4 regions of the Arthrobacter sorbitolis genome follow, and region 3 is predicted to be linked to each of the others. Evidence: riboswitches for the same ligand, from Rfam matches in the RefSeq annotation. Region 3 holds a riboswitch; each other region holds the start of a gene.
The links. Region 3 has a riboswitch for S-adenosylmethionine ahead of ACX80K_RS13100 (ABC transporter substrate-binding protein). Riboswitches for the same ligand answer to the same signal wherever they lie in the genome.

Region 1: it holds a riboswitch for S-adenosylmethionine, as region 3 does, so the genes downstream of both, sfnG (dimethylsulfone monooxygenase SfnG) here and ACX80K_RS13100 (ABC transporter substrate-binding protein) in region 3, are expected to answer to the same signal.
Region 2: it holds a riboswitch for S-adenosylmethionine, as region 3 does, so the genes downstream of both, ACX80K_RS02310 (ABC transporter substrate-binding protein) here and ACX80K_RS13100 (ABC transporter substrate-binding protein) in region 3, are expected to answer to the same signal.
Region 4: it holds a riboswitch for S-adenosylmethionine, as region 3 does, so the genes downstream of both, ACX80K_RS05685 (ABC transporter substrate-binding protein) here and ACX80K_RS13100 (ABC transporter substrate-binding protein) in region 3, are expected to answer to the same signal.

Annotation. Positions count from the first base shown of each region.
Region 1 covers NZ_JBTNDM010000009.1:87,971-93,032, reverse strand. The annotation lists gene ACX80K_RS14400 (CoA-binding protein) at 1-231, opposite strand, end outside; gene ACX80K_RS14395 (O-acetylhomoserine aminocarboxypropyltransferase/cysteine synthase family protein) at 228-1,607, opposite strand; gene sfnG (dimethylsulfone monooxygenase SfnG) at 1,607-2,773, opposite strand; SAM riboswitch class I at 2,779-2,884, opposite strand; gene ACX80K_RS14385 (hypothetical protein) at 2,987-3,223, shown strand; cyclic di-AMP (ydaO/yuaA leader) riboswitch at 3,307-3,517, shown strand; gene ACX80K_RS14380 (LysM peptidoglycan-binding domain-containing protein) at 3,523-4,464, shown strand; gene acs (acetate--CoA ligase) at 4,566-5,062, opposite strand, start outside.
Region 2 covers NZ_JBTNDM010000001.1:466,943-472,004, forward strand. The annotation lists gene ACX80K_RS02295 (dipeptide ABC transporter ATP-binding protein) at 1-35, opposite strand, end outside; gene ACX80K_RS02300 (ABC transporter permease) at 32-943, opposite strand; gene ACX80K_RS02305 (ABC transporter permease) at 940-1,872, opposite strand; gene ACX80K_RS02310 (ABC transporter substrate-binding protein) at 1,873-3,534, opposite strand; SAM riboswitch class IV at 3,671-3,798, opposite strand; gene ACX80K_RS02315 (VOC family protein) at 3,908-4,336, opposite strand; gene ACX80K_RS02320 (hypothetical protein) at 4,380-4,592, opposite strand; gene ACX80K_RS02325 (CYTH and CHAD domain-containing protein) at 4,812-5,062, shown strand, end outside.
Region 3 covers NZ_JBTNDM010000007.1:81,964-87,025, forward strand. The annotation lists gene ACX80K_RS13090 (ABC transporter permease) at 1-502, opposite strand, end outside; gene ACX80K_RS13095 (ABC transporter permease) at 499-1,500, opposite strand; gene ACX80K_RS13100 (ABC transporter substrate-binding protein) at 1,497-3,134, opposite strand; SAM riboswitch class I at 3,240-3,338, opposite strand; gene ACX80K_RS13105 (protein adenylyltransferase SelO) at 3,473-4,936, opposite strand; gene ACX80K_RS13110 (HAD family hydrolase) at 4,990-5,062, shown strand, end outside.
Region 4 covers NZ_JBTNDM010000002.1:218,869-223,930, reverse strand. The annotation lists gene ACX80K_RS05700 (ABC transporter permease) at 1-277, shown strand, start outside; gene yjfF (galactofuranose ABC transporter, permease protein YjfF) at 277-1,290, shown strand; gene ACX80K_RS05690 (aminodeoxychorismate lyase) at 1,326-2,204, shown strand; SAM riboswitch class IV at 2,312-2,429, shown strand; gene ACX80K_RS05685 (ABC transporter substrate-binding protein) at 2,595-3,512, shown strand; gene ACX80K_RS05680 (amino acid ABC transporter permease) at 3,523-4,287, shown strand; gene ACX80K_RS05675 (amino acid ABC transporter ATP-binding protein) at 4,284-5,021, shown strand.

The sequences.
Region 1 (5,062 bases), on a different contig from region 3:
CTTGAGCGACGCATAGGCAGGCTGACCCAGGATCTCCTTCGCCACCGGATTGACGAAGTACAGGCGGTACGGCGAGGAGGACTGCAGGTAGGTCGCCACGAAGTAGGAGGCCCGCGAGGGCTTGTCCGACGCTCCGACGATCGCCACCGACCGCGCGTTCCTCAGTAGGGCGAGACGTTCGGGTGCCGAGGGCCCCTCCCAGGTCCGTGCCGGTGTTCCTGTGCCGCTCATGCTCCCACTCCCACTGCCCGCGACGCCGATGCGTCGTCGTCGTCCTGTCCCGCCGCTTCCTGCGGAAGGTCGTCGAAGGATGCGTCCGGCGAGTCCACCGCGATGTCGAGTGCCTGGTCGAGATCCCACAGGATGTCGTCCAGGTCCTCGAGTCCCACCGAGATGCGCACCAGGTCCTCGGGGACGCCTGCCGCGGCGAGCTGCTCGGCCGAGAGCTGCTGGTGCGTCGTGGAGCCGGGGTGGATCACGAGCGTGCGCGCATCGCCGACGTTCGCGAGGTGCGAGGCGAGCTGCAGCGACTCGATGAATTTCTGCCCGGCCTTGCGCCCGCCCCTGATGCCGAAGCTGAACACCGATCCGGGGCCCTGCGGCAGGTAGGTCTTCGCGCGTTCGTGGTGCACGTGCGTGGGGAGGCCCGCATAGTTGACGTACTCCACGCGGGGGTCGGCCTGCAGCCATTCGGCCACGGCCTGCGCGTTCTCCAGGTGCTCGTCCAGGCGCTGCGCCAGGGTCTCCACGCCCTGCAGCAGCTGGAAGGCCGACATGGGCGAGAGCGCCGGGCCGATGTCACGGAGCTGCTCGGTGCGCAGCTTCGTCAGGAACCCGTATTCGCCGAAGTTCGCCCACCACTGGATGTTCCCGTACGAGGGCACGGGCTCGGTCATGGTGGGGAACTTGCCGTTGCCCCAGTCGAACCGGCCGCTCTCCACGACCACGCCGCCGAGCGTGGTGCCGTGTCCGCCGATGAACTTCGTGGCCGAGTGGATGACGATGTCCGCGCCGTGCTCGATGGGCCGCACGAGGTAGGGGGTGCTCAGGGTGGAGTCGACGATGAACGGGACGCCGGCATCGTGCGCCACCTTCGCCAGCCCTGCGAGATCCGCGATCTCGCCGGACGGATTGGCGATGACCTCGGCGTAGACGGCCTTGGTGTTCTCCCGGATGGCGGCGGCGTAGTCCGCGGGGTCGGTCCCGGGTACGAAGGTGGTCTCGATGCCGAAGCGGCGCAGCGTGACGTCCAGCTGCGTGACGGTCCCGCCGTAGAGCTGCGAGGCGGCGACGATGTGGTCGCCCGCCTGGCACAGCGCCGCGAAGGTGATGAACTCGGCGCTCATGCCGGACGCCGTCGCCACCGCGCCGATGCCGCCCTCGAGGGAGGCGATGCGTTCCTCGAACGCCGCGACGGTGGGATTGCCGATGCGCGAGTAGATGTTGCCGTACTTCTGCAGCGCGAAGAGGTTGGCGGCGTCATTGGTGTCCTTGAACACGAACGACGTCGTCTGGTAGATCGGTACGGCGCGCGCGCCGTGCGTGGCGTCGGGGGTGCCGCCCGCGTGCAGGGCACGCGTACGGAAGCCGAAAGAACGTTCTGCCATCAGATACCTGCCTTGGTGGGTTCGTGGACTGGGAGAGTGGCCTCAGGATCGAAGTCGACCCCCGCCGCGCGCGCGGCATCCGCCTCGAGCTGCCGGACGATCGGGAGGATGTCCGTGCCGAAGGCCGCGACCTCCTCCTGGAAGTGCAGGTAGCAGGTGAGGAAGAGGTTCACGCCGATCTTCTTGTACTCGACGATGCGCTCGGCGATCTGCTCGGGCGTACCGATGAGCTGTGTCTTGAAGCCGTCGTTGTACTGGACGAGGTCCTCGAACGTGGAGTCCGCCCACATGCCCCTGCCGTCCTTCGTCGAGGCTCCGGCTTCCTGCACGGCGTCGCGGAAGCCCTCGACGGCAGGCCGATGCGCCTTCTCGACGATCTCACGCAGCGTGTCCCGGGCCTCCTTCTCGGAGTCGCGGGCGATGACGAACCCGTTGAGCCCGTACCGGGGGTGCCGCCCGGCCTCGGCGGCGGACGCCTGGACGCCCGCGATGTTCTCCTTGAAGCCCTCGAGGTCCTTGCCGTTCGAGAAGTACCAGTCCGCCACCCGACCCGCCGTGGCCTGGGCCGCCGTCGAGTTGCCCCCGAAGAAGACCTCGGGGTGCGGGCGGCCGGGCACGTCCACGGGGGCGGGGCTCAGCGTGAAGTCCCGGATGTCGTAGTACCTGCCCGACTGGCTGTACCCCTCCTCGGTCCACAGGCCGCGCAGCACCCGGATGAACTCCTCGGTGCGGACGTAGCGTTCGTCGTGCTCGAGCCATTCCAGGCCGAAGTTCACGAACTCGTCCTTCAGCCAGCCGGAGACGATGTTGACGGCGGCACGGCCGTTCGAGATGTGGTCGGCGGTGATGATGAACTTCGCCAGGACGCCCGGGTGCCACATGCCGGGATGGACCGCGGCGATCACCTTCAGCTTCTCCGTGGCGGCGAGGAGGGCGAGGGAGAACGACGTCGCCTCGTGCTGCTTGTCCGCTCCGTACGACGCGGCGTAGCGGGTCTGCGACAGGGCGTATTCGAACCCGGCGTCCTCGGCGATCCGGGCGAGCTTCCTGTTGTAGTCGAAGTCCCAGCTGGTGCGCTGCTCGATCGTCGAGACGACCAGGCCCCCGCTGACGTTCGGCACCCAGTAGGCGAATTTCAGGGGGGTTGAAAGGTCGGCGACGCTCATCGGATCCTCCATCGGTCTGGCAGTAGCACCCTTCTGTCGCCGCGTCGGATGCGGAGGCCAGGGTTGCTGCGGCGTCAGTGAGCCAGATCTCTCAGCCGCTCGGGATGGTCAGATCGAGTCTGACACCGAGCCGCCGGGGAACCAAACAATGTGTCCCCGTGTGAGCGAGCCCCGCCGCATGCCGCGCCCGTCCCTCCCGCATAGGGTGGGGGGATGGAGAGCTGGAGGGCGGCGGAGCGTACCCACGAGCAGGGATTCTGGAGCACGCTCCTCTGTGTCGGGGCGGCGCTGACGGCCGCGCTGTCCGGCAGCCTCGTGGCAGCGGCCATCGGCGCTGATCCGACGGCGAGCGCCTGGTTCTACCTGCAGCAGTCGGTGCTCCTCGTCCTCAGTGCTGCATGCACGGGGCTCGCGTTCCGTCGCCGGCGATCGGCCCGTACCGGGGGGTAGGGTACGCGGCGTTATGTGAATGTGACAAAACGTCCGAGCAGTGGCTATGTTCGTCGGGTGCCTCCGCCTATGTGAGGCGCTCCTGGACGAAATGCCGAGCCCCGCCGTCGTCCCGGATACGTTCGCACACATCACGGCGGGGACGGGGGAACCACAGTTCCAGTGGGCGCGCAGCAACACCTGCCGACGTCCTTGGGGTTAAGTCGCATCGCAGCAGCTGATCAGCTGGTGCACGCGCCCGGGTGACTCCCATCCGAACCCGACAGCTCACCCCGCAGGCATGGGAGAGGTATACATCCATGTCACGAAAGATCTCTTCGGCGCGCCACCGCGCCGCAATCGACGGCAATCTCGCACTGCAGGGCCTGTCCCGCGCCGCGAAGGCCCACGCCACCATGGTGGGGCGTCCCGTTGCCGTCGTCGCCGTCACGTCGGGCCTCGCGCTCAGCGTCGTCGGCACCGCCCACGCCGGGTCCTACACGGAGCAGGCCGCGACGCCGGCACCGGCAGCCGTGGCAGCCCAGGCCGCTCCCGCCGTCCAGGCCGCTCCCGCGGCTCCGGCCGCTGCAGCCGACGCGACCCACACCGTCGTCGCCGGCGACACCCTCGGCGGCATCTCGGCGAGCTACGGCGCGGACCTGACCGCGGTCCTCGCGGCCAACGGGCTCTCCCTCGCGTCCGTCATCTTCCCCGGTGACTCCATCGTGATCCCCACGGGTGGAGCGGCAACCGCGCAGACGGTCTCCGTTCCTGTCGCGGTCGCTCCTGCGGCTCCCGTGCAGCAGGCAGCGGTCGTCGCCCCGGCGCCGGTCGTCCAGCAGGCTGCGGCCGTCGCCCCGGCTCCTGCTCCCGCCCCGGCCCCGGCCGTGTCGGAAGCCCCCGGTTCGGGCGTCTACCTGGCCTCGGCCGAGGTCACCCCGGCAGCCGGCGGCGCCGGTGGGACCCTCCTGGCGTCGGCCCAGTCGCAGCTCGCGGCCGGAGCGGTCCAGGACTGCACCGTGCTCGTCGAGAACGCGCTGCACGCAGCCGGGATCGCCGCGGGCGACCTCGGCCCGTCGCAGTTCTTCCAGTACGGCGCGACGGTGGCGACCCCCGCCCCCGGCGACATCGTCATCACCGGTGGCCACGTGGCCATCTACGCCGGTGGCGGCCAGGTCATCAGCAGCGGCATGAACGGGTCGAACCTCACCATGCAGCACCCTCTCTCGGACCTTCCGGGAGCATCCTTCGTCCGGGTCTGATTCCTGAACGAACCACACGCGGGAAGCGGCAGGTGCTTGGACGGGGCGCCTGCCGCTTCCTTCTTTAAGCGGGATCCGTCCGGGCGGGCGGCGGGCGGGTTTCAGCCCCGCGCCGCCAGGACGTGCTGGATCCCGGGGATGCACCCCTCGTTCTGCAGGGACGTGGTGTCCCCGAGGGGGCTGCCCTCGTAGAGTTGCGTCAGCAGGCGCCGCATGATCTTCCCGGACCGCGTCTTGGGGACATCGGGCACGACGACGACGGCCGAGGGCCGCGCGATCGGTCCGATCGCCTCCGCCACATGGGCGCGCAGCGTCGCAGCGACGTCGGCCCCATGGTCCGCGCCGGCGGTGAGGACCACGAAGGCCGCGATGGCGTGACCCGTCAGCGGATCCGGGATCGGGCATGCGCCGGCCTCCGTGACGAGAGGGTGGGCGACGAGCGCCGATTCGATCTCGATGGTGGACAGGCGGTGCCCCGAGACGTTGATGACATCGTCGACACGGCCCAGGATCCAGGTGTCGCCGTCGTCGTCGTACCGCGCGCCGTCGCCCGCGAGGAACCAGCCCCGGCTCGCGAACTTCCGCCAGTAGGCGTCGA
Region 2 (5,062 bases), on a different contig from region 3:
GCGGTGGCGGAGCCGGCCAGGACGGAGGAGCTCACGCGAGCCTCCCTTCGGTACGGCGTCGGAGCTCGCGCCCGATCCCGGTGATGGACAGCACGGTGGCGACGAGGAACGCGGCGGGGAAGGTGATCATCCAGGGCGCGTTCGAGATGAAGTTGCGGCCCGCCGAGAGCATCGCACCCCACTCCGGGGCGGGGGGAGGGGTGCCCAGCCCGAGGAAGCTCAGCGACGCGCCTGCACCGATCGCCGAGCCGACGCCGATCGTCGCGAGGACGAGGACCGGTTTGATGACGTTCGGGACGGTGTGCGTGACGAGGATCCGCCAGGCCGGCAGGCCGAGCGTACGGGCGGCCTCGACGTAGCCCGACCGCCGGACGAGGTGCGTCTGCGCCCTCGTGATCCGGGCGTAGTAGGCGATGCTGCCGGCGCCGATCGCGAGGATCGCGTTCTCCGTGCCGCCGCCGATGATGCCGATGACCACGAGCGCGAGCAGGATCTCGGGGATGGCGAGGGTGACGTCGAGGAAGCGCATCACCGAGGCTTCGACCAGTCGCCCGTTGAGCCCGGCGAGGAGGCCGATGGCGGTCCCGCCGACCACGCCGATCGCCGTCGCGCCGACGCCGACGTACAGGGAGGTGGCGGCGCCGTGGGCGATCCGTGTGTAGTTGTCGGCGCCGGAGTCGTCGGTCCCGAACCACGCGGAGGCGCCGGGCGCCTCGAAGCTGCGGGCCGGGTTCACCGCGTACGGGTCGGCGGGGGCGAGGAGGCCCGGGGCGAGGACCGCCGTCGCGAGCCAGAGGAGGAACGCGGAGGCCAGCAGGATGCCGGGGCGGACCCTTCGGCGGCGACGCCGCACCCGGTCGGTGCCGGCCGGGGCCGTCCGCCGGGGCGGGAGCGCCGCGGGAGGGGCGACGGCGGGCGGGATGGTGCGTGGGGCGATGCTCATGCCGTCACCACTTTCGGGTCGATGAAGGTGTACAGGAGGTCGATCACGAGGTTCACGACGACGTAGACCGCGGCCGAGAGGAGCACGATCCCGATGATGACCGGCAGGTCCTTGTTGTAGACGGAGGCCAGGGCGAGGGAGCCGATGCCCTGCCGGCTGAAGAGGGTCTCGACGACGACCGACCCGCCGAGCAGTGCGGCGACGACGAACCCCGACATGGTCAGGACCGGGATGGCCGCGTGCCGGAGGGCGTGCCGGATCCGGACCGGGAGGTCGCGCATGCCGCGGGAGCGGGCCGTCAGGATGAATGGCTGCTCCAGGACGTCCTCGAGTTCGTTCCGCAGGACCTGCGAGAGCGTCCCGAAGATCGCCAGGGCGAGGGTGAGTGCCGGGAGGACCAGGGCGGCGGGCCCCTGGTTGCCCCCGATGGGGAACCAGCGCAGGGTGAACGAGAAGACGATGAGCAGCGCGAAGCCGATGATGAACGTCGGCGTGGCGGCGAAGACCACCTCGATGCCCGAGACGATCGACCGGATCCAGGTGGCGCGCTGCGCGGACAGGATCGCGACCGCGAAGGTCAGGGGCAGGGCGACGACGGCGGCGGCCGCCGCGAGTGCCGCCGTCGCGCCGATCTGCTGCCCGATGGCCTCGGTGACGGGCAGGCGCAGCCTGTAGGACTGCCCGAGGTCGCCCTGCAGGAGGTTACCGACATAGCTGCCGTACTGGACGACGAACGGCTGGTCGAGGAGGTAGTCGCTGCGGACCTGCGCCAGTGTCTCGGCGGTGGGCCGCGCGTCCGGTCCGCCCAGGATCAGCAGCGCGGTGTCGCCCGGGATGAGGTGGACCGCGAGGAACGTCAGCGTCGCCGCGCCCCAGAGGACGCCGATGCCGACCGCGAGCCGTGTGAGGATGCGGCGGAGGACGGTCACCTACTCGGCCTTCCAGGCGTACGTCAGGACGGGCACCGGGTGCGAGGTGTCCACGGTGACGTCCTGCACGGTGTTCGCGTAGGCGAACTGGCTCGGGTTCTCGTAGAGCGGCACACCGGGCACGAGCTCGAGCAGCCGGTGCTGGGCCTTCGCGTAGGCTTCCTCGGCCTCGGGTCCGTCGTCGGCCTCGCGCGCCGCGGAGAGCAGTCCGTCGAGTTCGGGGTCGTTCACGTAGGACGAGTTCTGGCCGATCCGTTCGCCGGTGATCTCGGAGGAGTGGTAGCGGATGAACAGGACGTCGGTGGTGTTGGTGTGCCATACCCCGGCGAGGGCGTCGTAGTCGCCGGCGTAGCGCAGTTCCGTGAGCTGGGCCTGGGGGAGCTGGATGATCCGGAGGTCGAAGCCGACCTTCCTGGCCTCGCCCTGCAGCTGGACCAGCAAGGGGCTCGGCGTCGAACTCTCGACCGTGGGCACCTCGACCGTGAGCCGCTTCCCGTCCTTCGTGCGGAAGCCCTCGTCGTCGCGGCCGGTCCAGCCGGCATCGTCGAGGAGCTGGTTCGCGCGTTCCGGGTCGTGGGTCAGGACGCCCTCGACCGACGGGTCGTAGTACTTGCTCTGCTTCGACAGGAAGCCGTCGATCGGGGTGTAGGTGCCGAAGCCGAGGCTCTCCGTGACGGCGTCCGTGTCCACGGCGGCGGCGAACGCCTGGCGGACCGCGAGGTCGTCGAACGGCGCGCGGCTCAGGTTGAAACTGAGGACGTAGGGGCTGCCGGTGCGGGGCAGGTTCTCGTACGTGAAGCCGGGGTCCTCCTGCACCGCGGCGGCGTTCTGCGGTGCGAGGTTCTCCGTCAGGTCGTACTGGCCGGAGACGAGGGACTGGTGGCGGATGACGGGTTCGCTGACGAGCGTGACCTCGACGCCGTCGAGGTACGCCTCGCCGTCGCCCTCGAGCCACGCCGGCGCCCAGTCGTAGCCCTCCCGCTTGGCGTAGCTGATGCTCTGGCCCGGCTGGTAGTCGGCGACGGTGAAGGGTCCGGTGCCGATCGGTTCCTGGCACAGCGTCTCCGGGGACTCGGCGATGGCCTTGCCCGAGTTCATGCCGAGCCAGGACTGCGCGAGCGTGTAGAGGAAGGGGGTGTAGGGGTAGGCGAGGTGCGCTTCGAAGGTGTACTCGTCGATCACCGTGCCGTCCACGTACGGGGCGATGTACGCAGCGGCGAGGGGCGACTTCGTGGCCGGGTCCCTCATGTGCTCGAAGTTCTGCCCGAGGACCTCGGCGTTCCAGGGCGAGCCGTCGCTGAAGGTCACGCCCTGCCGGAGGTGGAACGTGTAGGTCCTGCCGTCCGCCGAGACGTCCCAGGACTCGGCGAGGTAGGGGGCGATGTCCCCGTCCTCGTCGAGGGTCACCACGTTGTCGTAGATCAGGCGGCCCAGGAACTGCTGCTGGGTCGCCGAGATGCCGTGGCCGTCGAGGCAGCCGGGCTCGGCCGAGATCGACACGTCCAGGATGCCGCCGGGCACCGGGTCGCCGTCCGGAGCGGAGGCCGGACCGGCCGGACCGGCGCACCCGGTCAGGACGGCGAGGAGGCCGACGGCGGAGAGGGCCGTCAGCCGCCGGAATGCGAGGCGATTCCGGGCAGGGGGTAGTGCGGATGCATTCATGGTGAATTCCTCGGAAATGTTCCGGCACAGCGCACAGCGCGAATTGCCGGGGGTCGGGAAGAAAGGAGGAGACGCGGACGGGACGCGCCGGAGTTGTGCTAGGGGAGGGCCGTACAGCTCACGATGAGTGCCTTTCGGAGTGCTCTTGCCTGCACCGGACCAGCACCAGGTGCCGAGGAGGAGGCCGCTTCGTCATCCGAACCACCCAGGAACATGGGGTTGGCGCGCGGTCCAGTCGGAGCTTGGCGACCGCGTCTCTTGAAGCTGGGACAACCATAGGCAGATGTCCGGGGAATTCGACGAATAAAAAGAAATGTGACACCCCGGCCATTGCGTCCTGAAGCGTCGGAGAGCGGGAATTCCGCCAGTCAATTCAGCCCAGGCTGACGGTGCCGTCGTCGAGGATGCGCCAGCGGGGATTGTGGGCGATCTCCCACGTCACTCCGATCGGATCGCTCACGAGGGAGTGGAGGATGCCGCCGAAGGCGCTCTCCTGCGGCTCCTTGAGGACCGTGGCGCCGGCGCGCGCCATCGCGGTGACGACGGCGCGGACGTCGTCGGGGGACCCCACGTTGTGGGACAGGGTGACGCCGGCCGGTGCGGGCGCGACGTCGAGTCCGAGGTCCCGGGCGAACTTGTCCGCGAGGAAGAACCCGAGCAGCATCCCGGGAGCCACCTGGTAGAAGATGACCTCGTCCGGGACGTCGAGGACCGGCGTCCAGCCCAGTCCGCCGTCGTAGAACGACCGTGCGGCGTCGAGGTCCGGTGTCGCGACAGTGAGGAAGTGCAGCTGCTGATCCATGGCGCGGGCCGGACGGCGGCGTGCGCGGACGGTCGGGGCGGCTTCAGTGGGCCCGGCGGAGCGGGTGGGTCTCCCGGTACCTCTGGATATGGAGGGCGAGCTTGCGCTCGGCTTCGCGACGCCGCTCGCCCTGACGCTTGAGCTCGGATTCCGAGAGCGGATGTGCGACGCGGTATACGTGGTCTCCCGTTGCGGCGGGCACGGGCGAGGGGGTACGGAGGCGCATGGGTCGGGCCTCGGACTGCTCAGTGGTCATGGCTGTGTCCTTCGTCGTCAGGGGGTGCGGAACCGATCGCGCGGCGGCCGACGCGCACCTTCGTCATCCCAGGGACTCCTGCCAGTCCTTGAGTGCAGCCAGTATGCGCCACGATCGGGAATCCCTCTAGGGTCTTTCGGCCGGATTTCCCGGCGGCAGCATCCTGGGTGGGGAGATGGGGCTGCTGACGCGTGGGCGGGCGAGGATATACAGTGCCGTATGCGCCCTGAGCCTGCTGTGGAGATCGAGCGGAAGTTCGACATCGATGACGACGTGCCCCTTCCCGCTCTGGAGGACGTCCCCGGGATCGAGGCGGTGGACCAGCCGGTGGAGTACCACCTGGAGGCCGAGTACTTCGATACCGAGGACCTGCGGCTGGCTTCCCGCCGCATCACCCTGCGACGGCGGACCGGCGGCGAGGACGCCGGGTGGCATCTCAAGCTGCCGGCCGGGCCCGACGAGCGCCACGA
Region 3 (5,062 bases):
CGGCGATGGCGGCGGTGACGACGCCGGTGCCGGACACCGCGATGACGATCAGCGCCAGCAGGAGGCCGGGGAAGGCGAAGAGGATCTCCACGAAGCGGCAGATCGCGGAATCGAGCCACTTGCCGGAGACACCGGCGGTGATGCCGAGCGCGCCGCCGAGCACCAGGCCGATCGCCGTGGCGGCGAGGCCGAGGAGCAGGGACTGGCCGGTGCCGGCGATCACCCGGGAGAAGACGTCCCGGCCGTTCTGGTCGGTGCCGAACAGGTGCGCACCGTCCGGGGACTGGAAGGCGTTCGCGGGGTCGATCTCGAACGGGTCCTGGCGGAGGAAGACGGAGGGAGCGACGGCGGCCAGCACGAGGAAGGCCAGCAGTGCCGCGGCGATCCAGACCCCGATCGGGGTGCCCCGGACGAGGCGGGAGGTGCGCGATCGCGCCGTGGACGGCGTGGTGGCGGCCGAGCCGTCCACGGCCGTCGTCGTGGGGTCGAGGGTGAGGCTCATGCTGCTGTTCCCTTCGGGTTCGTGCGCGGATCGACCACGCGGTAGAGGACGTCCACCACGAGGTTCACGAGGATGTAGACCGCGGCGATGATGAAGACCACGGCGAGGGTGATGGGCAGGTCCCGGTTGATGATCGCGTCCACCAGGGACCGTCCGAGGCCGGGCCGGGCGAAGATGATCTCCGCGACCACGGCGGAGCTCACCAGGGAGCCGACCGCCCACGCCGAGAGCGTGAGCCCCGGCAGGATCGCATGCCGCAGGGCGTGCGTGATGCGGACGGAGGTGTCGCTGAGGCCGCGGGCGCGGGCGCTCAGGATGAAGGGCTGGGCGAGGGCGTCCTGGAAGGAGGAGCGGGTCACCTGCGCGATGAACCCGGCCAGGGGGATGGCGAGGGAGAGCGCGGGCAGGACGAGCGAGCGGAAGCCGTCGTTGCCGGCGACCGGGAACCAGCCGAGGGTGACGGCGAAGACCACGGCGAGCATGATGCCGACCCAGAACTGCGGGAGGGAGGCGAAGAACACCTCGACGGCCCGGCCCGCGCCGTCGAGCGTGCGCCCGCGGCCCACCGTGAGGAGCGTGAAGGCCAGCGCGATCACCCAGGCGAAGACCAGGGCCAGCCCGGCGAGCTGCAGCGTGGGCAGGATCTGCGGTCCGATGATCTCCAGGACCGGGACCTTGAAGATGTAGGACACCCCGAAGTCGCCGGTGAGGAGATCGCCCAGGTAGGCGAGGTACTGGACGAGGACCGGCTGGTCGAGCCCGTACTCCGCCCGGACGGCCGCGACCGTCTCAGGCGAGGGGGAGGAGCCCGCCCCGCCGAGGATCGCGGTGACCGGATCGCCCGGCGTGAGGCGGAGGACGAAGAACGTGAGGGTCACGGCCGCCCAGAGGACGAAGAGGCTGCCGGCCGCCCGCCGCACGATGACCTTGCCGGCGGTACCGGCCGTCGCCGTCGTGCGGGGTGCTGCGCTGAGTGAATCGAGGGACTGGGTGCTCATTCTGAATCCACCGCCGTGACGTCGTAGAGGTAGGGGAGGGACAGGCTCGGCTCGAGGGCGAGGTTCTCGTAGCGGTCGCTGCGGAGCGCCACCTGGCTGGCCTGGTTGTACAGCGGCAGCTGCAGGGCGTTGTCGCTCACGATCTGCTGCGCCCGGTAGTAGAGGTCCTCGCGCTCGGCGGGGTCGTCCGTGGCGAGGGCGTCGTTGAGGATGCCGTCCAGGCCGGGGTTGCGGAAGCCCGACCCGTTCGGCACGAAGCCCGCGGACTCGGTGTACTCGGAGGAGAAGACGATGCGCAGGACATCGGCCGTGTTGGTGTTCCAGTAGTCGGCGCGGAGGTCGTACGCGAAGTTGTTCCCCAGTTCGCTGACGGTCGCCCCGTCGCCGTTCTCGATCAGCACCTCGAACCCGGCCTTCTTCGCGGTGGCCTGGATCTGGGTGACCAGGGCCTGGTGCGCCGTGGGCCAGGCTCCGGGCGTGTAGGGGAAGTGCACGGTGAGGCGCTCGCCGTCCTTCACGCGGTAGCCCTCGTCGTCGCGCTCCGACCAGCCGGCCTCGTCGAGCAGGCGGGCCGCCTCGTCGGGGTCCGGGTCGTACACGTGCTCGAAGTCGGGGGAGTAGAAGCCCGTGGTGGAGCTCAGGGGTCCGCCGGCCCGGGTGACGGTGCCGAAGTAGACGCTGTCGATCCCGGCGTCCACGTAGGCGCTGTGCAGGAAGGCCTTGCGGACGGCCAGATCGTCGAACGGGGCGCGCGTGGTGTTGAGGATGAGGTTGGTCGGGTTGCCCGGCCGGTCCTGCAGGATGAGTTCGACGTTCGGGTCCGCCTCGGCCTCACCGAAATGCACGGACGGCATGAGGTCCAGGGCGTCCACCTGCCCGGCGCGGAGGAGCCCGTAGCGGGTCGAGTCCTCGGGGACGATGCGCCACTCGATCTTCTCGAGGTGCGCCGGACCCTCGTGCTCCGCGTAGGGCGGGGCCGAGTTGTAGTCCTCGTTCCGGACGAGGCTGACCTTCGACTGCGGGACGTAGTCGACGATCCTGTACGGCCCGGTCCCCACGGGGGAGTTGCAGTTCTCGGCCTGCGGACGCTTCAGCGCCTCGGGGGATTCGATGCCGAGGAACGGCTGGGCGAGGACCTCGAGGAACGCGGCGTAGGGGCGGTTGAGGGTGACGACGGCGGTGGTGTCGTCCACGACCTCGGTTCCCACGTAGGGCTTGAGGTAGCCTCCGGCCGTGCCGGACTGGGTGTCCGGATCCACCATGTGGTCGAGGTTCGCCTTGACCGCTTCGGCGGTGAGTTTCGTCCCGTCGGTGAACGAGACGTCGTCGCGCACGGTGAAGGTGTAGGTCAGGCCGTCGTCGGAGACCGACCAGTCCGTCGCCAGCCACGGATGGATCTTCCCCTCGCTGTCCTGTGACACCAGGGAGTCCAGGTAGTTGGCAGCGATGGACGCCTGCGGCATGTCGCCGTTGACGTGGGGGTCGAGGCAGGAGATGTCCTTGCCGGTCGCGAAGACGAACGTGTCGTCCTCGCCGGCCGCGGCCGTTCCGCCGCACCCGGAGAGGGTGAGGGCGAGTCCTGCTGCGCCGAGCAGGGCGAGTGTGCTGAGGGTGCGGGGGTGTGCTGTCGTCACGCGGGGCTCCTGAATCATCGCCCGATGGAGGGCAGACAGGACAGCCAGCAGTCACCACCGGACGTGCGCGCGCACGGCGGGGGAGACCAACGAAAGCGTGAAGCAACTCCATCGGTCCTGGCAGTAGCACCGTTCCCCGTTGCTACACGGGGAGGGTTGCTGCGGCGTCGTCGATCCAGGTCTCTCGGCCGCTCGGGATGGTTATGGACCCAGTCAAGCGCACCGGCCGCAGGGAGCGCCAGTGGTGCCCGTCATACGGGGTCATGCGGCGACCATAGGGGGTCATGCGGCGACGCAGGAGGCCCCTCCTTCGCGGAGCGACTCCGGGAGCCCGGGCCTCAGGTCCCGCAGTACGTCGTGTACCGGCCGAAGTCGTCCGGCGCGCCGGCCGCGTAGCGTTCCAGCCCCGGCCTCTCCTCGAAGGGGTTCGCGACGACGTCGACGAGCCGCGTGAGCGGATCGAGGTCGCCCGCGGTCGCGGCCTCCAGGGCCTCCTCGACGAGGTGGTTCCGCGGGATGTACACCGGGTTGACGCGGTCCATCGCGTCGGCGTCGGGCCCGAGGGCGAGCCACCGCTCGGCCCAGGCGTCGAACGCGGCGACGTCGAGCACCCTGTCGCGTGCGGGCCGGACGTCGCCGCGCACCACGGAGCCGAGGCCCCGGAAGAAGGACGTGTAGTCGACGTGGTTCTCCTGCAGCAGGGTGAGGACGTCGTTGGCCAGCGGCGAGGCGACCTCGTCGTCGACGTCGTCGGGCAGCCCCAGCTTGGCCTTCATGCCGGCGAGCCAGGCGGCGCCGTAGCGGGATCGGAAGGATTCCAGCACGCCGACGGCCAGGGCGACCGCCTGCTCCTGGTCCTCGTCGATGAGCGGCAGCAGGGTCTCGGCGAGGCGTGCGAGGTTCCACTCGGCGATCAGCGGCTGGTTGGCGTAGGCGTAGCGGCCGCCGCGGTCGATGGAGCTGTAGACCGTGGCGTAGTCGAAGACGTCCATGAACGCGCACGGCCCGTAGTCGATGGTCTCGCCCGAGATGGTCATGTTGTCCGTGTTCATCACGCCGTGCAGGAAGCCGACGAGCATCCACTGCGCCACGAGCGACGCCTGCGCGGACAGCACCGACTCGAACAGCGCGAGGTAGGGGCGTTCGGTGGACGCGGCCTCCGGGTAGTGGCGGCTGATCGCGTGATCGGCGAGGCGCGTGAGGAGGTCCTGGTTGCCGGTGGCGGCCGCGTACTGGAAGCTCCCGACGCGCAGGTGGCTGCTCGCGACGCGCGCCAGGACCGCGCCGGGCAGCATGGTCTCACGGCGCACCTCGCGTCCGGTGGCGACGACGGCGAGGGAGCGCGTGGTCGGGACGCCGAGGGCGTGCATGGCCTCGCTGACGATGTACTCGCGCAGCATGGGGCCGACGACGGCGAGGCCGTCACCGCCGCGCGCGAAGGGCGTGCGGCCCGAGCCCTTGAGGTGGAGGTCGCGGAGGCGGCCCGCGACGTCGGTCAGCTCGCCGAGCAGCAGCGCCCGGCCGTCGCCGAGGCCCGGGTTGAAGCTGCCGAACTGGTGGCCGGAGTAGGCCTGGGCCACGGGCGTCGCGCCGTCGGGTACCGAGGTGCCGACCAGCAGGGCGAGGCCCTCGGGGGAGCCGAGGAACCCCGGATCGAGCCCGAGGTCCGCGGCGACCGGACCGTTGAGGGCCAGGAGGCGGGGTGCGGGGGCGTCGTCGGCCTGCCAGGCGACCGCCATCTCGGGCAGTTCCCGCGCGAACCGGCTGTCGAAGCTGACCCTGGAGTCCGTAGGCACGCTCATCCCTCCACCGTACGCCGGGCGACACGAGGTCTGTCACGCGAGGAAGTTCTTCGATGACGCCCTTGTGCACGGCCCGGTTGGCCGACCTGCTGTCGGAACCCTACGATGACCGACATCAGGCGCAGC
Region 4 (5,062 bases), on a different contig from region 3:
GTACATCGAGATGGACGCGATCCTCGCCGTCGTCATCGGCGGTACCTCCCTCGCCGGGGGCCGGTACAGCCTCGTGGGGACGCTCGTCGGAGCGCTCATCATCCAGACCCTGACCACCACCGTCTACACGCTGGGCATCCCACCCGAAGCCACCCTGGTCTTCAAGGCGCTCGTCGTGATCATCGTCTGCCTCCTGCAGTCCAGCAGGGCCCGCACCCTCCTGGGACGGCGCAGGCGTCCCGTGACCGAGCAGTCCACGGTGGAGGTGGCCGTCTGATGTCCGTCCTCACGCGCACACCCGCTCCGCTCGACCGCTCCCGGATCAGCCGCCTGCAGGGCAGGGCGCGGTACGCGCCCACCCTTGCGACGGTGGGCCTGTTCCTCGCGATGTTCGCCGTCGGCGCCGCCATGTACCCGGGGTTCCTGTCCGGGCAGGTCTTCCTCAACCTCCTGATCGACAACACCTTCCTCATCGTGCTCGCCGTGGGCATGACGTTCGTGATCCTCACCGGGGGCATCGACCTGTCGGTCGGCTCCGTCGTCGCGCTGTCCATGATGATCGCCGCCTCCCTCCTGCAGGCCGGCTGGAACCCGGTCGCGGTGATCGCCCTCGTGCTCCTGACGGGCGCGACCTTCGGCCTGCTCATGGGGCTGGTCATCCAGGTCTTCGAGATCCAGCCGTTCATCGTCACCCTCGCGGGCCTGTTCCTGGCGCGCGGCCTCTGCTACGTCATCAGCGTCGACTCCATCACCGTGACGGACCCGTTCTTCACGTCCATGGCCCAGGCGAGGATCCCGCTGGTGGGGAAGCTGTTCGTCTCCCCCGGCGTCGTGATCGCGCTGCTCGTCGTCGCCGCCGCGTTCTACGTACTGCACCAGACGCGGTTCGGCCGGACCGTGTACGCCATCGGCGGCGGCGAGTCCTCGGCGTTGCTCATGGGCCTCGCCGTCCCGCGCACGAAGGTCCTCGTGTACGGGATCAGCGGACTGTGCTCCGCGATCGCCGGGATCCTGTTCTCGTTCTACAGCCTCTCCGGGTACAGCCTGGCGGCCACGGGCCTCGAGCTGGACGCGATCGCCGCCGTGGTGGTGGGTGGGACGCTGCTCACCGGAGGGTACGGCTACGTGCTCGGGTCCCTCGCGGGGGTGCTCGTCCTCGGCATCGTCCAGACCTTCATTTCCTACGAGGGCACCCTCAGCTCCTGGTGGACGCGCATCGTGATCGGCGCCCTGCTCCTCGCGTTCATCCTGCTGCAGAAACTCTTCACCCGGAAGGTGAGACTCACCTGACGACCGCGGATCCTCCGGCCGATACGCTGGGACCCATGACCGTTCTCGTGTTCCTCGACCCCGCCTCCGACGACGGCAGGATCGCGGATGCCGCGCAGCCGCAGCTGATGGCCACCGATCTCGGTGCCACCCGCGGGGACGGGGTCTTCGAATCGATGCTGGCCGTCGACGGGACGCCCCGGAAGGAACAGGCGCACCTGGCGAGGCTCGCGGCGTCGGCCGCCGCCCTCGACCTCGCGGTGCCCGACGCCGGCGCGTGGAGCCGTGCCATCCGCACGGGCCTCCGCGAGTTCGCCGCGGCGGACCCGGGCAGGAGCACCGCCGTCGTGAAGCTGGTCGCCACGCGCGGCATGGAGGGCGCCGGACGCGCGACGGCGTGGGTGCAGGTCGCGCCCGTCCCGGCGGCCACGCTGGCGCAGCGCGAGGCGGGCCTGAAGGTCCTCCTGCTCGAGCGCGGGTACGACAGCACCGTGGCACAGCGCGCCCCGTGGCTGCTCCTGGGCGCCAAGACCCTCTCCTACGCGGTCAACATGGCCGCGATCCGCCACGCGAAGGCCGCCGGCGCCGACGACGTCATCTTCACCTCCTCCGACGGCAAGGTCCTCGAGGGGCCCACCTCCACCGTGCTGCTCGCCCACGAGCGCGACGGGCGGAAGACCCTCGTCACACCGCAGCTCGAGAGCGGGATCCTGGCGGGCACCTCGCAGGCCGCACTGTTCACCGCGGCGAAGGAGCAGGGGTGGGACCTCGGGTACGGTCCGCTCGAACCGCACCACCTCTTCGAGGCCGACGCCGTCTGGCTCATCTCGAGCATCCGGCTCCTCGCGCCGGTCCTCTCGCTCGACGGCCGGGAGCTCCGCACCTCGGCCGCCCTTACGGCCGAACTCACCGCACTCGTGGACCGTTTCGTGTAATCTCCGCCACACAATGCGCCCCAGGAGGCGGATTTCGACGTCAAGAACCGGAATAGTGACGTTCCCGTTTTGACCCGGCCCTCCGTGCTGCCCTAGCGTTTTGCTCAAATCAAGAGTTCCAGCCATCGGCCCTGGCCGGCTGGACAGCAACCCTCTCCCGTAGTGGGGTGCTCCAGGTGAAGATTCGGCCGCCGGGTCCAGTCCCCCGGTTGGCAAGTACGGCGTCGTGCGGTCCGTCCCGGTGTTTCCTCCGGGTCCGCCCGCCACAGCGCGCACAGCCCAGAACAGCGAGCGTGTCACCCAGCAGCCAGTCGTTCCCCCGCCGGCCTCCGGCGTCCAGCAGCCCCACCCAGCGCGCCCCTCTCGGGGCCCGCCTCGAAGAAGGACACCATGAACCTCTCCCGCAAGGTCCTCGCGGTACTGACCGTGCCCCTGCTCGCCCTGACCGTCTCCTGCGGCAGCAGCAGCAGCAGCGAACCCACCGAGACCACCGACGCCCTGGCCGGCAGCGACCAGCAGTCGCTGGACAAGTACACCACCGAGACCACCACCCCGGTCGAGGAGATCGACACGGCGGAACTCGGCCTCATCACCGACGGCACGCTGCGCGTCGGGACGCTCTCCGACGCACCGCCGAACATCTTCCTGGAGGACGGCGTCTTCACCGGCTACGACAACGAACTGCTGCGCGCCATCGGCGACAAGCTCGGCCTCGAGGTGGAGTTCGCGTCCACCGACTTCTCGGCGCTGCTCGCCCAGGTGCAGAACAAGCAGTACGACGTCGGATCCTCGTCGATCTCCACGACGGAGGCCCGTCGCGAGAACGTCGGCTTCACCAACGGCTACGACTTCGGCTACATGGCCGTCGTCGCGAAGAACGGCTCCTCGGTCACCGGCTTCGACTCGCTGTCCGAGAGCACCCGCATCGGCGTGGTCCAGGGAACCGTCCAGGACGACTACGTCTCCAACACCCTCGGCCTCGAGCCCGTGCGCTTCCCGGACTACAACACCGTGTACGCCAACGTGAAGAACGGCCAGGTGGACGCGTGGGTCGCGCCGTCGCAGCAGGCCACCGGACAGGTGAAGGAGGGCGACGACACCACGATCGCCGAGACGATCATCAACACCGAGAACTTCACCGCGTACGCCGTGAACAGCGAGAACCAGCCCCTCATCGACGCCCTCAATGCTGGCCTCGACGCCGTCGTCGCCGACGGCACCTGGACGGAGCTCACCGAGGAGTGGTACCCGGACCGCGAGATGCCCTCCGACTGGAAGCCCGGCAGCAAAGCCGTGGAAGTAAAGTAGCGGTCCCTGCATGGATGCCCTCGAACAGCTCGGCAAGACGTTCTTCGACTGGGAGGCGATGGCCGCAGTCCTGCCCGACCTCCTGACCGTCGGACTGCCGAACACGCTCATGCTCGCCCTGGCCTCAGGGATCATCGGGACGATCGTCGGCATGATCCTCGCGATCATGGGGATCTCGCGGAACCGGGTGCTGCGGTGGATCGCCCGCATCTACACGGACATCTTCCGCGGGCTGCCCGCCGTCGTGATCATCCTGCTCATCGGTCTGGGGCTCGGCCCGATCCTCCGGCAGGTCACGGGCAGCACCAGCCCGTACCCCCTGGGCATCCTCGCCCTCTCGCTGATCGCCTCGGCGTACATCGGCGAGATCTTCCGGTCCGGCATCCAGAGCGTGGAGAAGGGCCAGCTGGAGGCCTCGCGTGCCCTGGGCTTCAGTTACGGCTCGTCCATGCAGCTCGTGGTGGTCCCCCAGGGCGTGCGGCGCGTGCTGCCCGCCCTGGTGAACCAGTTCATCTCGCTCATCAAGGAGTCGTCGCTGATCTACTTCATCGGGCTCGTCGCCAGTGAGCGGGAGCTCTTCCGGGTCGGCAACGACGCGGCGAGCAACACCGGCAACCTGTCGCCGCTTATCGCGGCCGGGGTGCTCTACCTGTGCCTGACCATCCCGCTGACCCACCTGGTCAACTTCATCGACAACCGGCTCCGCGTGGGCAAGAAGCAGAAGCCCGAACCGGACGAACTGGCCGCGAAGATCGGCGAAGGAGCGAAGGCGTGACGACTCTCGAATCGGGAACCCTGACCGGGCAGAACCTGCACCTGTCCTTCGGCACCAACCACGTGCTGCGCGGGATCGACCTGCACGTGGAGCAGGGCACGACGGCGTCCGTCATCGGCCCGTCGGGCTCCGGGAAGTCGACGCTCCTGCGCGTCCTGAACCGGCTGATCGAACCGGACGAGGGGGACATCCTGCTCGACGGCCGGTCCGTTCTCAAGGACAACCCGGACGAGCTGCGCCGGCGCATCGGCATGGTGTTCCAGCAGTTCAACCTCTTCCCGCACAAGACGGTGCTGGAGAACGTCTCGCTGGCCCTCCGGAAGCTCCGCCGGATGTCGGCCGGCGAGGCGCGGGAGAAGGCCCTCGCCCAGCTGGACCTCGTGGGCCTGAAGCACAAGGCCGACGTCCGTCCGGGCAACCTCTCGGGCGGGCAGCAGCAGCGCGTGGCCATCGCCCGAGCGCTCGCCATGGACCCCGAGGTGATGTTCTTCGACGAGGCGACCTCCGCCCTGGACCCCGAACTCGTCAAGGGCGTCCTCGCCCTCATGGCGGATCTCGCGACGGCGGGCATGACCATGGTCGTCGTCACCCACGAGATGGGTTTCTCGCGCAACGTCTCGGACACCGTGACCTTCATGGATGCCGGCGTCGTGGTGGAGACCGGCCCACCGGCCGCGCTCTTCGACGATCCGCAGACGCCGCGCCTGAAGTCGTTCCTCTCGGACGTGCTCTAGGAACCATCCAGTCCCGTACCGGGGGTCCGCTTCGGCGGGCC